DNA from 3 places in the Blautia sp. AF17-9LB genome. Region 2 is predicted to be linked to each of the others. Evidence: predicted binding sites of a transcription regulator. Region 2 holds the regulator's gene; each other region holds the start of a gene.
What was found. Region 2 encodes HrcA, which represses chaperone genes, less so after heat shock. Its sites were predicted from a motif close to TGTTAGCACTCNNNNNNNNNGAGTGCTAACA; they were not measured.

Region 1: the regulator HrcA is predicted to act here: its motif matches at 4,065-4,095, upstream of groES (co-chaperone GroES).
Region 3: the regulator HrcA is predicted to act here: its motif matches at 1,544-1,574, upstream of clpB (ATP-dependent chaperone ClpB).

The regions. Positions count from the first base shown of each region.
Region 1 is NZ_QUGU01000007.1:49,833-57,675, reverse strand. It holds gene guaB (IMP dehydrogenase) at 1-569, opposite strand, end outside; gene DWX00_RS09035 (DUF6106 family protein) at 639-1,148, opposite strand; gene DWX00_RS09030 (hypothetical protein) at 1,141-1,812, opposite strand; gene groL (chaperonin GroEL) at 2,081-3,706, opposite strand; gene groES (co-chaperone GroES) at 3,743-4,027, opposite strand; gene codY (GTP-sensing pleiotropic transcriptional regulator CodY) at 4,375-5,196, opposite strand; gene topA (type I DNA topoisomerase) at 5,456-7,537, opposite strand.
Region 2 is NZ_QUGU01000020.1:78,861-86,703, reverse strand. It holds gene uvrB (excinuclease ABC subunit UvrB) at 1-1,192, shown strand, start outside; gene DWX00_RS17245 (helix-turn-helix domain-containing protein) at 1,404-1,622, opposite strand; gene DWX00_RS17240 (hypothetical protein) at 1,795-2,160, shown strand; gene DWX00_RS17235 (helix-turn-helix domain-containing protein) at 2,238-2,456, opposite strand; gene hrcA (heat-inducible transcriptional repressor HrcA) at 2,741-3,799, shown strand; gene grpE (nucleotide exchange factor GrpE) at 3,849-4,460, shown strand; gene dnaK (molecular chaperone DnaK) at 4,527-6,404, shown strand; gene dnaJ (molecular chaperone DnaJ) at 6,630-7,841, shown strand.
Region 3 is NZ_QUGU01000023.1:6,460-14,302, forward strand. It holds gene clpB (ATP-dependent chaperone ClpB) at 1-1,434, opposite strand, end outside; gene DWX00_RS17945 (hypothetical protein) at 1,625-2,707, opposite strand; gene DWX00_RS17950 (CobW family GTP-binding protein) at 2,879-3,823, opposite strand; gene DWX00_RS17955 (NAD(P)-dependent alcohol dehydrogenase) at 3,856-4,917, opposite strand; gene deoC (deoxyribose-phosphate aldolase) at 5,061-5,747, opposite strand; gene DWX00_RS17965 (GntR family transcriptional regulator) at 5,744-6,463, opposite strand; gene DWX00_RS17975 (membrane protein) at 6,758-7,459, opposite strand; gene DWX00_RS17980 (C40 family peptidase) at 7,700-7,843, opposite strand, start outside.

The sequences.
Region 1 (7,843 bases), on a different contig from region 2:
AGGTTGAAATCGTCATCGACAATCGGAAGTTTCTCTTTTCTGGATTTTGCAAGAATTGCTTTCGCCTCATCCAGCGTAACGCCTACTTTTGCAGTAATCAGGTTTTCGCTGGTCATGGACTCTTTGATTTTCTTGGTGAAATCAGTTTCAAACTTCAGATCACGGTTTGTAATAATACCAACCAGTTTTCCGTTCTCGGTAATCGGGACACCGGAAATACGGAATTTTGCCATCAGATTATTGGCATCTTCCAGGGTGTGCTCCGGAGACAGATAAAACGGATCGGTGATAACACCGTTCTCAGAACGTTTTACTTTGTCTACTTCTTCTGCCTGCTGCTCAATCGACATATTCTTGTGAATAATACCGATTCCTCCCTGACGTGCCATGGCAATTGCCATACGGTGTTCTGTAACCGTATCCATGCCGGCGCTCATCATCGGGATGTTCAGCTTGATCTTCTTGGTCAGATGCGTAGTCAGATCTACCATGTTTGGGGTTACTTCAGAATACTGCGGAACCAGAAGCACATCATCGAAGGTAATACCATCACCAATAATTGTACCCATTTTCATTTCTTCCTTTCTTCTTAAGTTTTTTTGATTTATCACCTAGTTTAACAAAAAACGAAAACGCTGTCAATCCATAAATACTTTTCTTGGTGCGCGGTTGCGGATATCCTTTAACATCACCTCATCCGGCTCGAAGATGACCATCTGCATTGTGTTGTCTTTTGAAATAACAAATGCATACGGTTTGTGACCCTGTCCTTCGATTCCGGAGGAATAGTTGTAACGTTTGATGCTCTGATTGTTTTTGTAGGAATCGAGCTGATGGGACTGGTACGGAGCCAGGATTTCCATGTTGGAAAGCTCATAGCTTGCGGCTCTTTTTCTTCTTGACTGCGAATAGATACGGTCGATGTCGAGCTCGCCGTTGACGTACAGATACTCAAACTCTACCGAAAGCTTCGGGATAAAAATATAGTCTACGATTCCAAGTACCAGCGCAAGAAGCAGAATCAGCGGATTCATCATAATTCCTGCGGCTGCAAAAAGAACGGTAAAGAAGATCAGAACTCCTTTGATCGCCTTGTCTTTTCCTGTCTGCTGTTTTTTCACCAGCACTTCTGTGTACAGATCACTCATTTACTCCATCCTCCTCAAGATATTCGATCAGTTTTGCTGCATTGTCCGCGTTCTTTGTATTGACCAACACGGTCAGATAACACGGCTCATAGTACGTAAGGCCCATATCCTGGTACTTTTTCAATTTGGAAATGTCGAGGCAGGTATCTCCCGCCTTTATCCCGTACTTCTCACACGTCGCTTCGTCAAACAGTGTGGACAGATCCAGAAAATAATCGTCTTTGCTGTAGTTGTCGTACACGGCCTGTGAACAGATCAGAACATCCATGCTCTGTGCGGCAATCACGGCTGTGAATTTCATCAGCGTGTTGTAATCCGCGTTTTCCAGGTTTTCACCGAAGCTGTAGCTTGTATCGATGCTTACCTTTTCGTACTTATCTCCGGTTCCGAGCGCTTCTTTTAGGTCCTCCTCGAACGGACTTACATCCTGCAGTCCTGCGTAATCCACTACGGCAATGCTCACGAGGTCATAATACTTCGCATTTTCATGGATATTCACAATCGTGCCGATGATGAAGATAACAGCGATGATGCCGAAAATGACAGCCTTGTAGTATTCCCAGATATAGGCCAGTTTCTCTTTAAAATTCATTTTCGACAGCTTCTCTTTTTCGAGCTGCATCTTCTCCTTCCTTGTCATGTCGGATTCATAACGACTTGCCATGTGTGTTTCTTCTCCTTTGTTGTATTTCCCCCAACATCCTACAAATCAGTATAGCATAAAACGCCGGAAGCGTCCATATACGCCGCCCGGCGAAAGCATGAAAACTTTCTGAAATTTTTTGTAACGATTCAGGGCCATGCGAAATGGAAGAAAAACTTTCCACTAAAAAATCGGCCGGCAAAGACAGGACTTCGGAACCCATGTTCCGCTACGGTCTTTGCCAGCCGGTTTTCTTATTTTGTTTTACCAGACATTTTTATCCCGGAAATTACATCATTCCCATTCCGCCGTCTGCGCCTGCCGGCATAGCCGGAGCCGGCTCTTTGATGGTGGAAACTACGGACTCGGTGGTCAGCAGGGTTGCAGAAACGCTGGTAGCGTTCTGCAGTGCGCTTCTGGTAACCTTAACCGGATCAAGGATACCAGCCTGGATCATGTCTACATACTCTTCGTTGTATGCATCAAATCCAACACCTACTTTGGACTCTTTTACTTTGTTGATAACAACAGCGCCTTCCAGACCTGCGTTTGTTACGATGTGGAACAGAGGAGCCTCAAGTGCTTTCTGTACGATTCTTGCACCGATCTTCTCGTCGCCGTCCAGGCTGTCAATCAGCTCTGCAAGCTGTGTTGTTACATGGATGTATGCAGAACCGCCGCCTGCGATGATACCCTCTTCTACGGCTGCTCTCGTTGCATTTAAAGCATCCTCCATACGGAGTTTTTCTTCTTTCATCTCGGTCTCGGTTGCTGCACCTACACGGATAACAGCTACGCCGCCTGCCATTTTTGCCAGTCTCTCCTGCAGTTTCTCTTTATCGAACTCAGAAGTGGTCTCCTCGATCTGGGATCTGATCTGGCCGATTCTTGCTGCGATGGCATCTTTTGCGCCGGCACCGTCAACGATAACGGTGTTCTCTTTCTGAACTTTAACAGATTTTGCACGTCCGAGCATTTCCAGAGTAGCGTCTTTTAATTCCAGACCAACTTCCTCGGAGATCACCTGGCCGCCGGTCAGGATTGCGATATCCTCGAGCATTGCTTTTCTTCTGTCGCCGTATCCCGGTGCTTTGACAGCTACTACGTTGAAGGTTCCGCGCAGTTTGTTGATCACGAGTGTCTGGAGAGCCTCGCCCTCTACGTCCTCAGCGATGATCAGCAGTCTTGCGCCGCTCTGTACGATCTGCTCCAGCAGCGGAAGAACTTCCTGAATGTTGGACAGTTTCTTATCGGTAATCAGGATATATGGATTGTCGAGAACGGCTTCCATTTTCTCCATATCGGTGCACATGTAAGCGGAGATATATCCACGGTCGAACTGCATACCTTCTACCAGCTCCAGCTCGTTCTGCATGGTCTTGGACTCCTCGATGGTGATAACGCCGTCTTTGGAAACTTTTTCCATAGCGTCAGCTACCATCTGGCCTACTTCTTCGCTTCCGGAAGAAACAGCTGCAACTTTTGCAATCTGCTCTTTGCCTGCTACCGGCTGGCTCATCTCTGCAAGGATCTGAACAGCTTTATCGGTTGCTTTCTTCATTCCCTTACGAAGAACGATCGGGTTCGCACCTGCTGCCAGGTTTTTCATTCCTTCGTTTACCATAGCCTGTGCCAGAACGGTTGCGGTTGTGGTACCATCACCTGCTACGTCGTTGGTCTTTGCAGCAACTTCTTTGATGAGCTGTGCGCCCATGTTTTCAAAGCCGTCTGCCAGCTCGATCTCTTTTGCAATCGTAACACCATCGTTTGTGATGAGCGGAGCGCCGTACTGTTTGTCCAGAACAACGTTTCTTCCTTTCGGTCCAAGGGTTACACGTACGGTATCTGCAAGCTGGTTTACACCATTCTGAAGAGCGTTTCTTGCCTCTGCTCCATATTTAATCTCTTTTGCCATGATTGTCATGCCTCCTGATTTTTACTTGATTATTCTTTATTTTACAACTGCCAGAATATCATCCTGTTTTACGATGATGTACTCTTCGTCTTCCAGTTTGACGTTGGTTCCTGCATATTTGGAATAGATTACCTGATCTCCGACTGCAACTTCCATTTTTACTTCTTTGCCGTCTTCTACTTTTCCAGGTCCTACTGCGATAACCTCAGCCTGCTGCGGTTTCTCCTGTGCCTGTCCCGGAAGTACGATACCGGATTTTGTGGTTTCCTCTGCTTTTAACTCTTTTAATACAACTCTGTCACCTAAAGGTACTAACTTCATTTATGTTTCCTCCTTCAAGATTTCATTCAGTTTTATTTATTAGCACTCAGTTCATTCGAGTGCTACTTGATGGTTCTTACTATAGTGTTTTCCACCTCATTTCGCAAATGCATGAATTTTGTAATTCTCTTTTTTTTTCTCATGATAGCTCTTAATTTCTCTTATTTTCTCGTTTTTTCTTATTTTGGCAACTTTTTCATATTTTATACTCTCTTTAGAATCTAATTATAGTTTATTCCTAAAAACGGGAATGATACCATTTTTTTCCGCTCCACGAATGCTTTTTTGCACAAAAAGAAACGGCGCCATTCTTAAACGGCTCCGATTCTTTTCTACATTCCACTTTTTTATTTTTTCGCCTCGTCCGGATGGGCATCGCCCTTTCCTTTCAGGTTCTTTCTTGCTTTGATCTCGTCGAGTTCATCAAAGATATAATCATTTAATACCTTGATATACGTTCCCTTCATACCGCTGGAACGGGACTCGATGACGCCTGCGCTCTCGAATTTGCGGAGGGCATTTACAATGACGGATCTTGTGATGCCGACGCGGTCTGCAATTTTGCTTGCAACCAGAATGCCCTCATCCCCGTTCAGTTCATCAAAGATATGGATGATGGCTTCCAGTTCGGAGAAGGACAACGTGTTGAATGCGGATTTAACCACCTGAACCTTGCGGTTTTCCTCCACATTTTCCTCGTTGACGGAACGCATCATTTCCAGTCCGACAACGGTTGTGCCGTACTCACTGACGATGATATCGTCGATATCGTACTGCGGGGTGCAGCGGTACATAAATACGGTACCAAGGCGTTCTCCGGCGATCTCGATCGGGCAGATAATTGCGGTGTAGCGCTCTACACCAGGCCGCTCAAAGCCGAGGGTCTGTAAATTGACGTTCTCTTTTGTGGAGAGTACGCCGAGGAGACGCTCGTTTAATGCGGCATCGACATAACCGCCCACCTTATCCTCGATCAGCTCCGTAATTTCTTCCACGCCCGGGCAAAGGCTGATGCCCAGCACTTTTCCTTTTTTACTGATCACCAGGATATTGGAACTTAACGTTTCCATCAGGACTTCACAGATATCGTTGAACACGACCTTCGTGGAGTGATTGTTATGAAGCAGTTTGTTGATTTTTCTGGTTTTATCCAGCAGTTGTACGCTCATGTTCTTCTCCTTTCTTTATTTTCTGCATTTTTTTTGCGTATCCGCCGAAAAAAATGCACACTGATGCCTTTTTCAGACAACCCTTAAAACTAAGCTCATTCTATCATGTAGTTTTCCGGAAATCAATATATTTTTCAGAAAACTATAAATTTTATAAAAATTCATGCTAAATTTTTTCGGATCTTCCTGTTTTTCCGCCTCGATAAGCAAAAAAACGGCCTGCACCAGTTTTTCACCAGTACAGACCGCTTTGTCATTCTCAGTCTTCGTCTTTCTTTTCGCGTGCTTCTACATATCCGCACTGCTCGTCCGCGCAGACCAGCTTATTGCCTTTTTCCAGCATATAGCCGCCGCACTGCGGGCATTTCTTGGCAGACGGTTTCTGCCAGGACATGAAATCGCATTCCGGATTGTTTTCGCATCCATAATATTTCCGTCCTTTTTTCGTCTTGCGCAGGATCACTTCTTTTCCGCACTTCGGACACGGAACACCGATCTTTTCCAGATACGGCTTCGTGTTCTTGCAGTCCGGGAATCCCGGGCAGGCGAGGAATTTTCCGTGCGGGCCGTATTTGACCACCATGTTGCGGCCGCAGTTCTCGCAGATGACATCCGTCACCTCATCCTCTACCTTAACTTCTTCGAGGTTCTTTTCTGCCTCTGTGACCGCCTCATAGAGATCCGGCCAGAAGTTCTCGACTACTGTCTTCCACGGAACACTTCCATCTCCAACCCTGTCGAGCAGAGCTTCCATCGTTGCCGTAAAGTTGACATCCACGATGCTCGGGAATGCCTCTTTCATCATGTTGTTGACCACCTCGCCGAGCTCTGTCATGTAAAGGTTCTTGTTCTCCTTTGCCACGTAACGGCGGTTGATGATCGTTGTGATGGTCGGCGCATACGTACTTGGACGGCCGATGCCGAGTTCCTCAAGCATTTTGACAAGGGATGCCTCGGTGTAGTGTGCCGGCGGCTGTGTGAAGTGCTGCTGCGGATCCATCTTTTCCAGTGCCAGCTCCGTTCCTGCCTCCAGACTCCGGACAGCGGCGTTTTTCTCTTTCTTTTCCTCATCCGGATCGGTGTAAACGGACATGAAACCATCAAATGCCAGACGGGAGGAAGCTGCTGTAAAGAGATACTCTCCTGCATTGATCCGTGCGGAAATTGTCTCATAGACGGCCGGCTGCATGCGGCTTGCCACAAAGCGTTTCCAGATCAGCTGATACAGGCGGAACAGATCTCTTGGCAGGGATTCTTTTACCATTACCGGTGTATTCGTCACATCGGTCGGACGGATGGCCTCGTGCGCATCCTGTGCCTTGCTGTTTTTATTCTCCGTCGTGTCCCCGCTTGCGGTATATTTTGTGCCGTACTGCTCCTGGATAAAGGAACGTGCTGCCGCATCGGCCTCCTCGCTGATTCGTGTAGAATCGGTACGCAGATAGGAAATCAGAGCGATCGTTCCCTTTCCTTTTACTTCCACGCCCTCGTAGAGCTGCTGCGCCAGACGCATCGTCTTCTGCGTGGAGAAGTTCAGCACCTTCGATGCTTCCTGCTGCAGGGTACTCGTGGTGAACGGAAGCGGCGCTTTCTTGGAACGCTCTCCTTTTTTCACTTCGGATACGGTAAAGGTCTCATTTTCCAGTCCCTTTAAGATTTCATCGAGCTGCTCTTTCGTCTCGATCGCCATCTTTTCACTGCCTTTTCCGTGGAATTTTGCGACGAGCGGTTTCTTCTCGCCTGGAATTTTCAGATCTGCTTCCAGTGTCCAGTATTCTTTCGGAATGAACGCATTGATCTCATCCTCGCGGTCGCCGATGATGCGCAGTGCAACGGACTGCACACGGCCGGCGGAAAGTCCGCGTTTGATTTTCTTCCATAACAATGGGCTGATTTCATAACCTACCATACGGTCGAGGCAGCGGCGCGCCTGCTGCTCGTCCACCAGGTTCATATCGATGTCGCGTGCCTGTTTGATCGACGCTTTGACTGCTGATTTTGTGATCTCGTTGAAGGTGATGCGGCGCATCTTGTTCTCATCGAGATTCAGCGCAATCGACAGATGCCAGGAAATTGCCTCTCCCTCGCGGTCAGGGTCAGTTGCGAGATAAACTTTATCTGCTTTTTTTGCGGCTTTTCGAAGAGATGCCAGAAGCTCTCCTTTTCCGCGGATGGTGATATATTTTGGTTCAAAGTCATGTTCTACATCAATTCCAAGCCGGCTTTTCGGCAGATCGCGCACATGGCCCATAGATGCTGCAACTTCGTAATTTGCCCCGAGATACTTTTTCACCGTCTTGACTTTTGCCGGTGATTCCACTATTACAAGATATTTTGCCACCTCTGATGCCTCCTGAATACATATTTTTATAACTGTCCAGATCTATATTGCGTTTTTCATATCGCATAGTTCTGCATCATTACAAATTCCAGAATAATTCCTAAATTAGTCGTAACTTCCACTGACTATACACCAAAAAGTTTTTTCTTGCAAGTGTTTTCCATTTTTAAAATGTACCATTTTTCGATGTTTCCCGACAAAATAACAGGATTTTTTCAATTTTTTAACGATTTTTCCTGATTTTTTTCTTTTCTTTTTCCTTTTTCAGACATGCACGCGGCGCAGAAGAGCCCCCTTTTTTCTTTT
Region 2 (7,843 bases):
GGAAGAGCAGGTGAAGTTCTTCAAGCACGAGGGAAAACTGATCGAGGCCCAGCGCATCGAGGAGCGGACCAATTTTGATATTGAGATGCTCAAAGAAACCGGCATCTGTTCCGGCATCGAAAACTATTCGCGTTACCTCTCCGGATTAAAGCCAGGCGAGCCGCCCTACACACTGATGGACTATTTCGGAGATGATTTCCTCATCATCGTGGATGAGTCGCATAAGACTGTTCCGCAGATCCGCAGCATGTATGCCGGCGACCAGTCGCGGAAATCGACGCTGGTGGACTATGGATTCCGTCTGCCGTCCGCAAAAGACAACCGCCCGTTGAACTTCGGCGAGTTCGAGGACCGGATCGATCAGATCCTCTTCGTATCTGCCACGCCGGGCGACTACGAGGCAGACCACGAGCTGCTGCGCGCCGAACAGATCATCCGCCCGACCGGCCTTCTCGACCCGGATGTCGAGGTGCGCCCGGTGGAGGGACAGATCGACGATCTGATTTCGGAAGTAAAGAAAGAAACTGAAAAACACAACAAAGTTCTCGTGACGACGCTGACGAAGCGTATGGCAGAGGATCTGACCGACTATATGAAAGAGGCCGGCATCCGCGTGCGCTACCTGCACTCCGATATCGACACCCTGGAACGGACCGAGATCATCCGTGATATGCGTCTCGATGTCTTCGATGTGCTCGTCGGCATCAACCTTCTGCGTGAGGGTCTCGACATCCCGGAAATCACACTCGTGGCGATCCTGGATGCCGATAAAGAAGGTTTCCTGCGTTCCGAAACCTCCCTGATCCAGACCATCGGCCGTGCCGCACGAAACAGCGAGGGCCATGTTATCATGTACGCCGATGTGATGACCGATTCCATGCGCCTCGCAATCGACGAGACGAAGCGCCGCCGTGCCCTGCAGGAAGCCTACAACAAAGAACACGGCATCACTCCGACCACCATCAAAAAAGCCGTCCGCGATCTCATCAGCATTTCGAAAGAAGTGGCAAAGACAGAAGAAAAGATGGAAAAAGACCCGGAGTCCATGAGCCGCGAAGAACTGGAAAAACTGATCGGCCAGGTACAGAAACAGATGAAAGCCGCTGCCGCCGAACTCAACTTCGAAATGGCCGCCGAGCTGCGTGACAAAATGATCACACTGAAGAAGAGCCTGGATGACATGGAAGAATAAAAAATCAGAAATAAAAAAGAAGAAAAGAGCATGAAAAAAAGCGTGCCGGAAAAGCGACAGAAAACTTTCCGGCACGCTTTTTTGCGTCCGATTTTGATTCCTTCTTGTTCAGAATTGACGCAAAATAAGAATACCATTATAATATAAAATACGACCAAACGGTCGTATCAAAACGAAAAACACAAAAATAAAAAAGACAACAATAAAAAAATTAATCGCCGAATTTTCTCTTTTTACTGGAGACACTCAGCAGATAGTCGACCGAGCAGTCATAGAACCGTGCAAGCCGGATCACATAGTCGATCGGGATGTCGCGGATTCCTTTTTCGTAGCGGGAATAGACGTCGCGGTTGCATTCGAGCAGGGCAGAAATCTCTTTGATGGTGAGATCCTGATCGATCCGCATATCTTCAATTCTCTGGTATTTCATACGTTGTACCATCCTTTCAGATTCAAACCCATACTACCAAACGGTTGGATGAACAAAGTTAAATCAGATCATATGGTCGCAAATTGGAGAATGGGGCGGGAGAGAGAAACGGCGGGTGAAGACAGCCTGTGCAGAAAACAGAAAAATATGTACGGCAGAAATGGGGGAACGAATGGGAAAAGCAGAAAGAATAGAAATAGAAGATTTTGTCCAGAATATAGTGGAACGGATGGAGACGCCGGAAGCGTTTGAAAAAATGATCAGCCGGGAGGAAGAATGCGAAGCGCAGGGGCGGGAGAGCCGTCTGAGGGATGTGCTGAAGAAAGAATGGCCGGTGGACGAAAAGGGAGAGCGCATCTATCAGATCACTAATATATATGAAGAAAAAGCAGAAGAACTCCTCATTGTAGAACTGTATACCGGCATCCACCTGGAAAACGGAGTCCCGTGCGGGCATTTTACGCTGTATCTCTGCGGGGAGCCGGACGGATGGAAACTCAGCGAAACGCGGATGATGGAATATCTGCAGAATCTGTAAACGAAAAAGCAAAACAGGGAGGACAGGGAGAAGAAAAACTGTCCTCCTGCTTTTGCTGCGGCGGAGACACCGGAAAGTCAGGATCCATACGGCCGCTTCTCATCGCTGATGCCGACCAGATAATCCAGACTGACCTGATACAGCTCCGCCAGACGGATGGCAATGGAGATCGGCAGCTGCCGGACGCCTTTTTCATATCGGGTATACACATCGCGGTTGCAGCCGAGATAGTCGGCAACCTGGCGGATCGTCAGATCGCGGTCCGTGCGCAGATCCTCCAGTCTCTGATATTTCATGATTCATCACCTCTGAGAAAATGCTACTAAATGGTCGTATCGAAATGGCAGAATCCTACCATACGGCTATAGCGCCTTTGAAACAGTAGAATGCAATAAAAAAGAAAAGTCAGATTCCTTTTCAGAAAGAAAACGGTTTATACTTTTTTCACAATTTCTTCATAGAAAAACCGGGAAAAGGTGTTGACAAACAAAAGGCAGAGTGCTATCTTAAGAGCATAGATGTTAGCACTCCACTGAAACGAGTGCTAACAGGACTATACAACAGGAAGGAGCTTATCTTAGTGGATACAGAATTGGATGAAAGAAAAAGAAAAATATTAAAAGCGATCATCCAGACGTATCTGGAAACGGGCGAGCCGGTCGGCTCAAGAACGATTTCCAAATACACGGATTTGAATTTAAGCTCCGCCACAATCCGGAATGAAATGTCCGATCTGGAAGAGATGGGTTACATCTTACAGCCCCACACTTCCGCAGGACGCATTCCTTCCGATAAAGGCTACCGCCTCTATGTAGATGAGCTGATGCGGGAAAAAGAACAGGAAGTTGCAGACATCAAAAACATGGTCATTGAAAAAACAGACCGAATGGAAAAAGTTCTGCAGCAGGTTGTCAAAGTCCTCGCTTCATCTACCAACTATGCAACGTTGATTACAGGACCGGAATATCACAGAAATAAAGTGAAATTCATCCAGCTCTCAAAAGTCAATGAAGAGCAGCTCCTGGCCGTCATCGTCGTAGAAGGCAACCTGGTGAAAAACCAGATGATCGACCTAGACGAGACCATCAACGATGAACAGATATTAAAGCTGAACCTGCTTCTGAACACACAGCTCAATGGCCTGACCATTGAAGAAATCAATCTTGGCATGATCAAGAAGATGAAAGAGCAGGCAGGCATCCACTCCGGCATCATCAGCAAAGTGGTCGATACCGTAGCGGAAGCCATCGCAGTCAGCGAAGAAGATGTGCCGGTGTACACCAGCGGCGCAACCAACATTTTCAAGTACCCTGAGCTTTCCGACAGCAGCAAAGCCAGCCAGCTGATCTCCACATTCGAGGAACGGCAGAAACTGGTCGATATGATCAAAGGAGCTGCCGAGGAGCAGGACGGAGAGGAAAATACCGGTATTCAGGTATACATCGGAAATGAATCTTCGATGGAACCCTTACGGGACTGCAGCGTGGTCACCACCACATACGATATGGGAAACGGTATGCGCGGAACAATCGGTATCGTGGGACCAAAGCGGATGGATTACGAAAATGTGGTAGATAACCTGAAAACATTAAAAGTTCAACTGGACGCCGTCTTCAAAAAGCCGGACACAGGTGAGTAGAAAGGTGGAATGATCAGTGAGCGAAGAAAATAGAAAGAAAGAGGAAACCATGGAAGAACCTACACGCGAGATGGAAAAAGAAACCGGAGCAGAGACCGATCTGCCGGAAACCGAACCGGCTGCGGAGCAGGAAGAAGCAAAGAAAGCAGCAGAGGCAAAAGAAGCGGAAGCTGCAGAAGAAACTGCTGAGGATGGCAAAGAACGAAAGTTCTTCAAAAAGAAAAAAGATAAAAAAGATGAGAAAATCGAAGAGCTGACTGACCGCCTGACCCGTCAGATGGCAGAGTTCGATAACTTCCGCAAACGCACCGAAAAAGAAAAAGCAAATATGTATGCCATTGGAGCAAAAGACATCATCGAGAAGATTCTTCCGGTTGTTGACAGCTTCGAGCGCGGACTTGCAACGGTGGAAAACCCGGAGGAAGATCCGTTCGCAGACGGCATGAATAAAGTATACAAACAGTTTACCACAGCACTCGATGAACTCGGTGTAACCGTGATCGAGGCCGTTGGAAAGGAATTCGATCCGAACCTGCACAACGCAGTGATGCATGTGGAGGATGAGGAAGCCGGCGAGAACATCGTCGTAGAAGAGTTCCTGAAGGGCTACATGTACAAAGGCTCCGTAGTCCGTCACAGTATGGTCAAGGTGGCTAATTAAGCCTTGAAGATAAATAAATAGAAATTAAACCATTTTTTAGCATAATTCATTGAGGAGGAAACAACAATGGGCAAAATTATTGGTATTGACTTAGGAACAACAAACAGCTGTGTAGCCGTTATGGAAGGTGGAAAACCAACCGTTATCGCAAACGCAGAGGGTGAAAGAACAACTCCATCTATCGTAGCATTCACAAAAACAGGTGACCGTCTGGTCGGCGAGCCGGCAAAACGTCAGGCTGTAACAAACGCAGACAGAACCATCCGTTCTATCAAACGTGAGATGGGTACTGACTATAAAGTAGACATCGAAGGAAAGAAATACTCTCCGCAGGAGATCTCCGCTATGATTCTTCAGAAACTGAAAGGTGATGCAGAGAACTACCTTGGTGAGAAAGTAACAGAAGCAGTTATCACAGTTCCGGCTTACTTCAATGACGCACAGCGTCAGGCAACCAAAGATGCCGGTAAAATCGCAGGTCTTGATGTAAAACGTATCATCAACGAGCCTACCGCAGCAGCTCTGGCATACGGACTGGACAACGAAAATGAGCAGAAGATCATGGTATACGACCTTGGCGGCGGTACTTTCGATGTTTCCATCATCGAGATCGGTGACGGCGTTATCGAAGTTCTTTCCACAGCAGGAAACAACCGTCTGGGCGGCGATGACTTCGACCAGAAAGTAACAGATTATATCCTTGCTGAGTTCAAGAAACAGGAAGGCGTAGATCTTTCCAATGATAAAATGGCTCTGCAGAGAATCAGAGAAGCAGCAGAGAAAGCAAAGAAAGAGCTTTCCAGCGCAACTACAACCAACATCAACCTGCCGTTCATCACTGCAACCGCAGATGGCCCGAAACATCTCGATATGAACCTGACAAAGGCTAAATTCGATGAGCTGACCCACGACCTGGTAGAGAAAACCGCAGAGCCGGTACAGAGAGCACTTTCTGATGCAGGCCTTCAGGCATCCGAGCTTTCCAAAGTCCTTCTGGTAGGCGGATCTACCCGTATCCCGGCTGTACAGGATAAAGTAAGACAGCTGACCGGACACGAGCCGAGCAAGAGCCTGAACCCGGATGAGTGCGTAGCACTTGGTGCTTCCGTACAGGGTGGTAAACTTGCAGGAGACGCCGGCGCAGGCGATATCCTTCTTCTGGATGTAACTCCGCTGTCTCTGTCCATCGAGACCATGGGAGGTATTGCAACTCGTCTGATCGAGCGTAACACCACAATCCCGACCAAGAAGAGCCAGATCTTCTCAACAGCAGCAGATAACCAGACAGCAGTAGATATCAACGTAGTACAGGGTGAGCGTCAGTTCGCGAAAGACAACAAATCCCTCGGCCAGTTCCGTCTGGATGGAATTCCGCCAGCAAGAAGAGGCGTTCCGCAGATTGAGGTTACCTTTGATATCGATGCCAACGGTATCGTAAATGTATCTGCAAAAGACCTTGGAACAGGAAAAGAGCAGCACATCACCATCACCGCAGGCTCTAACATGTCCGACAGCGAGATCGACAAAGCAGTCAAAGAAGCTGCTGAGTTCGAGGCTCAGGATAAGAAACGAAAAGAAGCAATCGACGCAAGAAACGATGCAGACTCCATGGTATTCCAGACCGAGAAAGCAATCGAGGAAGTCGGCGACAAGCTTGATGCAAACGACAAAACAGCAGTAGAAGCTGACCTGAACGCACTGAAAGATCTCATTGCAAAATGCAATCCGGAAGAAATGACCGATGCACAGGTAGCTGATCTGAAAGCAGCTCAGGAAAAACTGATGACAAGCGCTCAGAAACTGTTTGCAAAACTGTATGAGCAGCAGGGCGGAGCAGCAGGCGCTGGTGCCGGAACAGCAGGTGCAGGCCCGGATATGGGAAATGCAGGAGCAGCAGGCGGCCATGACGACGATGTCGTAGACGCTGACTACAAAGAGGTTTAATTTTCGGCATGTCACACTCCGTGAAAATACCGACTGTGAGTTGAAACAATAAGTAAATAAACGCAAAAAGCCCTGTGAGGCGAATGTTTGCAGGGGACGGAAAATACATTCCGCCCCCTGTATTTATGCTGGTATTGCTTTCGGAAAAGTGCTATACTGGAGCGTGCGGAAAAACATTTCTGCAAAGATGAAATTTGTGGAACAGAAATGAAAAGGTGAACATAAATGGCAGAAAAAAGAGATTATTACGAGGTCCTCGGCGTAGACCGCGGAGCGGACGATGCAACATTAAAAAAAGCATACCGTAAACTGGCCAAGAAATACCATCCGGATATGAACCCGGGCGACAAAGAGGCCGAGGCAAAATTTAAAGAGGCGACAGAAGCCTATGGCGTGCTGAGTGATCCGGACAAACGGCGTCAGTACGATCAGTTTGGCCACGCTGCATTTGAAAACGGCGGTGGCGGCGCAGGAGCCGGCGGATTCGGCGGCTTCGACTTTGGCGGCGGAGATATGGGTGATATCTTCGGCGATATTTTCGGCGACCTGTTCGGTGGCGGCGGAAGCAGAAGAAGAGCAAACAATGGACCGATGAAGGGAGCAAACCTCCGCGCTGTTGTCCACATTACGTTTGAGGAAGCTGTTTTCGGATGCCAGAAAGAGCTCGAGATCAACCTGAAGGATACCTGTACAACGTGCCACGGAACCGGCGCAAAACCAGGAACTTCACCGGAGACATGCTCCAAATGTAACGGAACTGGTCAGATTACGTACACACAGCAGACCATGTTCGGTTCTGTGAGAAACGTGACGACCTGTCCGGATTGTAACGGAACCGGAAAGATCATTCGCGATAAATGTACCGCATGCCACGGCACGGGCTATACATCCAGCAGAAAACGCATTCAGGTCAACATTCCGGCCGGAATCGACGATGGCCAGAGCATCCGTATCCGTGAAAAAGGCGAGCCGGGTGTAAACGGCGGACCAAGAGGAGATCTGCTTGTCGAGGTTCAGGTAACCCGTCATCCGATCTTCCAGAGACAGGATATGAACATCTTCTCCACCGCACCGATTACATTTGCACAGGCAGCACTCGGCGGTGATGTGAAGATCAGCACCGTTGACGGAGATGTTCTCTATACCGTAAAACCGGGAACTCAGACCGATACCAAGATCCGTCTGAAAGGAAAAGGCGTTCCATCCCTCCGGAACAGCAATGTACGCGGCGATCACTATGTAACACTTGTCGTGCAGACCCCGACCAAGCTGAACGAAAAAGCAAAAGAAGCCCTTCGTGCCTTTGATGAAGCTTGCGGAAACCGTCAGGTGCCAGAAGCAAAAGCAGCCGATGGTGAGAATACCGCAGAACAGCCGAAGAAGAAAAAAGGGTTTATGGATAAGGTGAAGGAAGCGTTTGAGGATATTGATAAATAAAA
Region 3 (7,843 bases), on a different contig from region 2:
GATCTGCTCACGCAGTTTGGACAGTTTCTCAACGGAACTCTTTTCATTTTCCCACTGTGCCTTTGCAGAATTGAAGGTATCCTTTAACTCAGCCAGCTCTTTCTGCAGTGTTTCCAGACGCTCGCGGCTCAGATTGTCGGTCTCTTTTTTCAGTGCGGCTTCCTCGATCTGCATCTGCAGAATCTTACGGCGCTGCTCATCCAGCTCGGCCGGCATGGAATCCAGTTCTGTCTTGATCAGAGCGCATGCCTCGTCGACCAGGTCGATTGCTTTATCCGGCAGGAAACGGTCGCTGATGTAACGGTTCGAAAGGGTTGCGGCTGCAACGAGGGCACCGTCGGTGATTTTTACGCCGTGGTAAACTTCGTAGCGCTCTTTTAAGCCACGCAGGATGGAAATCGTATCCTCTACGGTCGGCTCATCAACCTGAACCGGCTGGAAACGGCGCTCCAGGGCGGCATCTTTTTCGATGTACTGGCGGTACTCATCCAGCGTTGTGGCACCGATGCAGTGCAGTTCGCCTCGTGCCAGCATAGGTTTCAGCATGTTTCCGGCATCCATCGCGCCGTCGGTCTTTCCGGCGCCGACGATCAGGTGCAGCTCATCGATGAACAGAATGATTTTTCCGTCGCTCTTTCTGACTTCCTCCAGAACAGCTTTCAGACGCTCCTCGAATTCGCCGCGGTATTTTGCTCCGGCTACCAGGGCTCCCATATCGAGGGAGAAAATGGTTTTATCTTTCAGGCTCTCCGGTACATCGCCGTTGGCGATTCGCTGGGCCAGGCCTTCTACGACTGCGGTTTTACCAACACCAGGCTCACCGATCAGAACCGGATTGTTTTTTGTCTTACGGGACAGGATACGGACAACGTTCCGAATTTCGGTATCACGGCCGATAACCGGGTCCATTTTCTGGTTTCTGGCTTTTTCTACGATATCCTGGCCATATTTTTCCAGGGTGTCGTATGTTGCCTCCGGGTTGTCGGTGGTAACTCTCTGGTTTCCGCGCACGGTGCTTAATGCCTGCAGGAAACGTTCTCTTGTGATGCCGTACTCCTGAAACAGTTTTTTCATGGACGGGCTTGGGTTTTTCAGCATTGCCAGGAAGAGGTGTTCTACGGAAACATACTCGTCTCCCATGGCTTTCGCCTCATCCTCAGCATTTATCAGTGCTTTATTCAGATACTGACCGATATACGGCTGACCGCCGGATACTTTGACGCGGTCGTTCAGCGCCGTCTCGACACGGTTCAGAAAATGATCTTTGTTGATTTCCATCTTTTCGATCATTTTCAGAATCAGGCTGTCGTCCTGATGCAGGAGGTTATACAACAGATGCTCCTGCTCTATTTCCTGGTTGCCGAAATCGTATGCGGTCTTTTCCAGGTCCTGTACAGCCTGCAGCGATTTTTGTGTGAATTTACTAATATTCATAATCGGCTTCCTCCTTATCTATTTGGGTGCTAACATTCGCTCCGAACAAAAAGAGCGTTGATGTGAATTTTCTTTTCTTTCTTTGTTCTAGTCGTACTATAACACTAGTTATTAGCACTGTCAAGAGGTGAGTGCTAATTTTTTTTATTTTTCCCGACGCTCCTTTTCTCCCTCCCCCCCTAAAAGATTTTTATTCATCGCCGTACACAGCAATAAAATGAATCAGTGCCTCTGTTTCGGAACTGGCATACTTTTTGGCAGATGCTTCCAGCGGCTGTGATTGATATGCTTCAAACGAATCGCCCTCGTCGCGTCCAGATATGTAGCGATTATCATTTAGTTTCCACTTCCTCATTTCTTCAAAATAAGCAGTATTCGCCATTTCCGAATTCCAGTCCATTCGCTCCAGCAGATAATACTCCATTCCATGATAACATTCTTCGCAAATTCCCGTAAAAAATTCTTCTGCTGTCTGAGATGTTAAATGCTCTGGAGCATACCATATTTCGTTCTCTTCATTATTATATAATGCAACGCAATTCGATGATCCTGTCTCTTTCACATACAGCGGAATTTCGGGAATTCCAAGTCGTTCTGTTTCAAGCCGTACCATCTTCTGCGCTGCAATTGTTCTTTCTTCCAGTGTTTTTTGCCTCCATTCGCTCTCCTTTAAGCTCAGCAGAAATTCTTTATTTTCCTGAAAAATGTTCTCCTGATTCTGGACGAGATTATAGTCCTTTTTTCGTTCGTAAAGTTCTGCCACTCCGGACGGAGACTCAAGCTTCCAATATATCATCATACAAGTCGGTACCATACTCACGCATACTGAAACAAACAGAAATGCGTTTAAGTCACTTCTTTTTAATCTCCAGAATTTTTTCGGAGAATATTTTCGTTTTTTTCTATGTAAATCTCTTAAAACCGTAACAAGAAATATCCCATCCAGCACTGCAAGAAACAACACAATTTTCAGTGAATATTGGGCAAATAAAAACAGCATCAGTATGCTCGGCGGAAATGTATAGAATAAAACTTCATTTGCAGTTCCATCTGCGCAGTAGCTTCGAATGGGTGAGGCCAGCCACAAAATCAGGCACAGCGCATAGGCAAAAAGCATTGTCCCCGACGAAATATGGACGGAACATTCTGTAATATATACCTCAACCTGTTTCACATACATCACATACAAGATACAGATCGGATATAAAATCGAGCTTTTGCTCAACCAGTATGCCGCTGATTTTCTTTCCCGTCTTCTTTTCTGTTCCTCCATATCAGATCCCCCTGATTTTTCTTTTGTTTTATTTGAAATACTTGTATGTTTATTTTAGCGTAATTTTTCGTTTTTGCCTATCCTTCGTTTTTCAGTTGAATCTTTCTGTAAAAACCAAAATTGCGAAACCCTGTTTTGGCAGGACTCCGCAATCTCTTTTTCCTATTTACTTTATGATACATGACGGGCAGCATATTTCATTTTCTGGTTTCCGGCGCATTTCTTAAAATACTGCCGGATCGCATCTTCGTTCATATCGTTTCCGATAAACACAGCCTGGCCGGCGTTTTTCTGTTCTGTGCCGGTGATGCTGTAGCGGTGATCGGCGACATCAAATTGGAGAAACTGGTCTCCGGCTGCGAACTGTCCTTTTGCACGGATGATATTTCCAAACGCTCCGCGAATGATCTGTTCCAGAAAACACCACAGGGTTTCCGGTGCCTCCATTCGGATATTTTCGAAGGAGAAGGTCTCCGGCATCTTTTCGCCGCTCTGCGTATCCTGTACTTCTTTCTCATATCGGCCGCCCAGCAGCAGGCTCTGGTAATCTTCCCGTGTCATCGTGGATGCATAATCCGTGATGATTTTTGCCTGCGGGTTAATTTCCTGCAGAAATTTCTGGATGCGCTGTTTTTCTTCCGCCTGGCATGCTTCTGTTTTGGAAACAATGATCGTATCCGCGCTTCGGATCTGATCCTGATACAGCTCGGGATATTCCGCCATATAGCGGCGGTAACTGTAAACATCCACAATAGTGACCGGCGAGAGAAGCTGAATTCTCTCGTACTCGATCTGACGCAGATTTTCTATAATCCGGGCGAGACTTCCGACGCCTGTCGGTTCTACGATCAGGTATTCCGGGTCTACCACATTGGCAATGGTCAGCACGGATGCTGCAAAATCCTTTTTCCCGATGCAGCAGATGCACTGCTCTGTCATTTCCCATACATTTTTCTGCGTTCCTTGCCGGTTCTGGCCAAGACGTGCGCCGTCGATTCCTGCGGCTCCATATTCATTTTCCAGTATGGCAAACCGCTGATCGACGTTCCTGGCCAGCCGTTTGATAAATGTTGTTTTTCCCGCGCCCAAAAAGCCGGATACGATCAATATTTTCATACGTTTCCTTTTTCAGTCAAATTTTCAAATCATCAGTCAGCCAATTTAACGACTGGTTTGATTAAATCCTTCGGTTTATCTCTCATGAGGAACAGTGCTTCTTCCAGATGATCCCATCCATCAAACACATGTGTGGACAGCGGGCTGACATCCAGCTTGCCTGCCGAAACAAGAGCTCCCAGTTTTTCCATGCGGAGTCTTCCGCCAGGCATCAGGCCTCCGTTAATCTGTTTGTGACCCATTCCAACGCCCCACTCTACACGCGGAATATCAATGTTGTCACCGGATCCAAGATAGTTTACATTTCCGATCTTTCCGCCCGGTTTCAGGCATTTTACTGCTTCTGCAAAGGTTTCTACACCACCGCCGGCGATGACTACTTTATCAACACCTTTTCCATCTGTCATATCAAGTACCTGCTGGAAAATCGGTCCGTTCTTGTAGCTGACAAAATCCGTTGCGCCGTATTTTTTTGCCGCTTCTACGCAGACCGGTCTCGTTCCGACAGCAATGATTCTCGATGCGCCGCGCATATTCGTTCCGGCTACCGACATCAGACCAACTGGTCCGATTCCGATGACAAGAACTGTATCACCAAACTGTACATCGGCAAGCTCTACGCCGTGGAATCCGGTCGGCACCATATCGGAAAGCATGCACGCGTCGACAACATTGATGTTTTTCGGAAGCAGCGCAAGGTTTCCATCGGCATCATTTACATGAAAGAATTCAGAAAAGACACCATCTTTGAAGTTGGAGAATTTCCAGCCTGCCAGCATTCCGCCGGAGTGCATGGAATAACCAGCCTGTGCTTCCAGAGAATTCCAGTCCGGAGTGATGGCCGGCACAAGAACCCGGTCTCCCGGTTTGAAATCTTTTACGAGCTCTCCGACTTCCACAACCTCTGCACAGCACTCATGGCCCAGAATCATGTTATGACGGTCACCGATGGCCCCTTCCCATAAAGTGTGGACATCTGATGTGCAGATGGCAACTGCCAGTGGACGGCAAATGGCATCCATCGGCCCGCATTTCGGGCGTTCTTTCTCGATCCATCCGGATTCACCGATTTTCAGCATTGCATAACCTTTCATATCTTTTGCTCTCCTTTCAGATTGTTAATGATTTATCGATTCCTATGATTCGAATATATCACTAATAGGTTACTAATTCAACAGAAAAGTCACGGAATATCGTAGAATATTCCGTGACTTTTTTATAGCTTTTGCACAATAGATTACTTATAGATACTTTTTATCAAATTCTGCACCGACCGCATTCCCATACCGAAACGGCTGCAGCCGGCTTTCTGCATTTCCTGTATAGTTTCCAGACTGCGGATTCCACCGGCGGCCTTGATCTGAATGCGACCGGCGGCTTCACGGCTCATGATTCGAACCTGCTCCACGGTGGAAGGACAGCCGGGATACCATCCGGTGCTCGTCTTTACATAATCCGCACGGCCTTTCACACACAGATCCACTGCCTGGCAGATTTCCTGCTCCGTCAGCTGCGGTGCCTCGATGATCACCTTAAAAATCGCCGAAGGCACCTGCTCCCGGATGGCCAGAAGTTCTTCTTTTACATAAGAAAATTCGTGGCTTCTGAATGCCGTAAGATTCATCACCATGTCGATTTCCCGGCAGCCAGCCTCCCACAGTTCTTTTGCCTGCCGCTTCTTCTGTCCGGTCGTATCTCCGCCGCCCGGAAAGCTTACCACGCCTCCCGCATGGATTTCTCTGGTGTCCTGCAGCCGTTCTGCCACATGGGCGCTGAACGCCGGCAAGGTAAACACAGCAGCCAGACGATATTTCTTTGCCAGCTCCACCATCGCATCAATTTCATCCATTGTATGAAATGCCTGTACACAGCTGATATCAATCTGCCGCATCAGTTTCTTCTGTTCTTCTGTCTCATCGCTCATTTACTCCGTCCTTTTCCCGAAATCTCCACCTCGTACTTGCTTCCGATGATCCGCACATGGTCAATGCTCACCGGCCGGTTCTGCCAGTAGGTGACTCTGTGCACCACAAGAAGCGCATCCTTCGGCTCCGTTTTCAGAACCTGGGCTTCCATAAAGGTCGCGGATTTCGCTGAAATTCTGTCTCGTGTCTCATCAATCTGCAAGCCGAATTTCTCCTCCAGAAACTGATACAGCGCTACAAACTGATTCTCATACGCTTCGATGCCAGGGACTTTCGCATATTCGATATAATTTTCCATCAGCGTAACAGGCTCTTCATCCGCAAGCTGCAGCCGCTGAATCCTCGCCACGCTGGTTCCCTCCGGAATTTCCAGTTCATCGGCGAGCTGTTTGTCCGCCGAAATGATGTCGATCATCATATCTGACGTCGTTACCCGATATCCTTTTTTCATCAGGGATTCCGTGACCGATGTGACCTTGTTATAATTCTGAATTGCCTTATGATTCAGCACCCTCGTTCCAGAACCCTGGCGAACCTCAACCAGTCCCTCCTGCACCAGCATCTTTACTGCATTCCGTACCGTAGTACGGCTGACCTGATAGATTTTCTCCAGTTCACACTCCTTCGGCAGAAATCCCCCGACAGGATATGTTCCCTTATTGATCTCGTTTTTCAGTCTGCTGTAAACCTTCACATAAGCCGGTGCATTTTTCATCTTCTTCCCCTCCCGTGAAATATCAATATCCGCTTTTTGATCCTTTTTGCAGTATACCATATTTTGACGGCACAATCGAGTCCCAAAGAAGAGTTCCTGTTTTCTGCTTTGTCACCGACACATACTCTGCCAGACGCACAGAAAAAAGGCAGACGCATGTCATTTCTTTATGACTCACATCTGCTCTGCATGAATCTTCTTTTTTCTGCTGTCTGCGAAATACTTCCATTCTCCAGAAGCAAATCTCTCTTTCTGCGGTGTAAATTTTTGTTACAAATTTTTTATTGTTCTTTTCTATTTTTTCGTATCAAACCGCATCACCGCCATGTGCACCACGTACGGCACCAAGATGACCGGGATTGCCAGGTATGCCAGGATGCTGTACGCCTTCTGGATCAGCGTCAGCAGACCAAACTGTGCGATGAGGAAGTCTGCGATGCAGCAAGCGAGGGCGGCGAGGATCTGGGTGCGGCTGATTTTGCCTGCGGTTTCTGTTCTGCTGCTTCGTTCAGCGAGACCGGCGTGGATTCGTTTGACCATGGCGGCAACCATGTTGACGGCTGTGGATACGGCACCGAGGATGATCAGTACGGAAATCAGCGGTGTCATGAATTTACTGCCGACGCCCTGCTGAACCATAAATAATGTCGGGACGCTCTGCTGGCTCATTTCCGGGTTCTGGTATACGGTCATGATTCCGAGGACGACCATGATCATCAGAAGGGCATTTAATACGGCACCGACTGCCATGCTCTTTCCGGCATCCTGCGGTTTTTCGAAGGATTTGGCATGCTGGACGAAGACTGCGACATTGGCAAGCTGGAAGGTTCCGTAGAGGAATGCGGCGTACAGGGCTTTGCCGAATGGGAGGTCTGCGGTTTTCATGGCGTTTACAGTATCGCCGATCTTTCCGGCTCCGGCGATGATGTTCGGGACGTAGACGATCAGCAGACCGGCGATAATGCAGATGGACAGCACTGACGCTACTTTCCGCACCAGATCCGTTCCGAATACCGAAACGACGAAAATAATTTTCCAGTTTCATAACGATTCTCCCTTCTTCCTAACAAGCAAAAGGGCGTACTGACCTTCTGTTGGTCAATACGCCCTTGTATCTCCGATGTGCTTTAGTATATCACAGTTTTAACGCGAATGCACTCAATTTTAAGCAAAACGCAAAAGATCCCGGGATTTTTCTCTCCCGGGATCTGAAAATTCTTACTATGTAATTCCTTTTTAAACCACACGTCTTACCGCAAGAATCGTGGTATACGCTGCGTTGCTGCTGATCTTGATACCGTCGCGCTCATTGCTTGCGTGTACGATTGCACCGCCGCCGATGTAGATGGCTACGTGGCCGCTGTAGCAGATAATATCGCC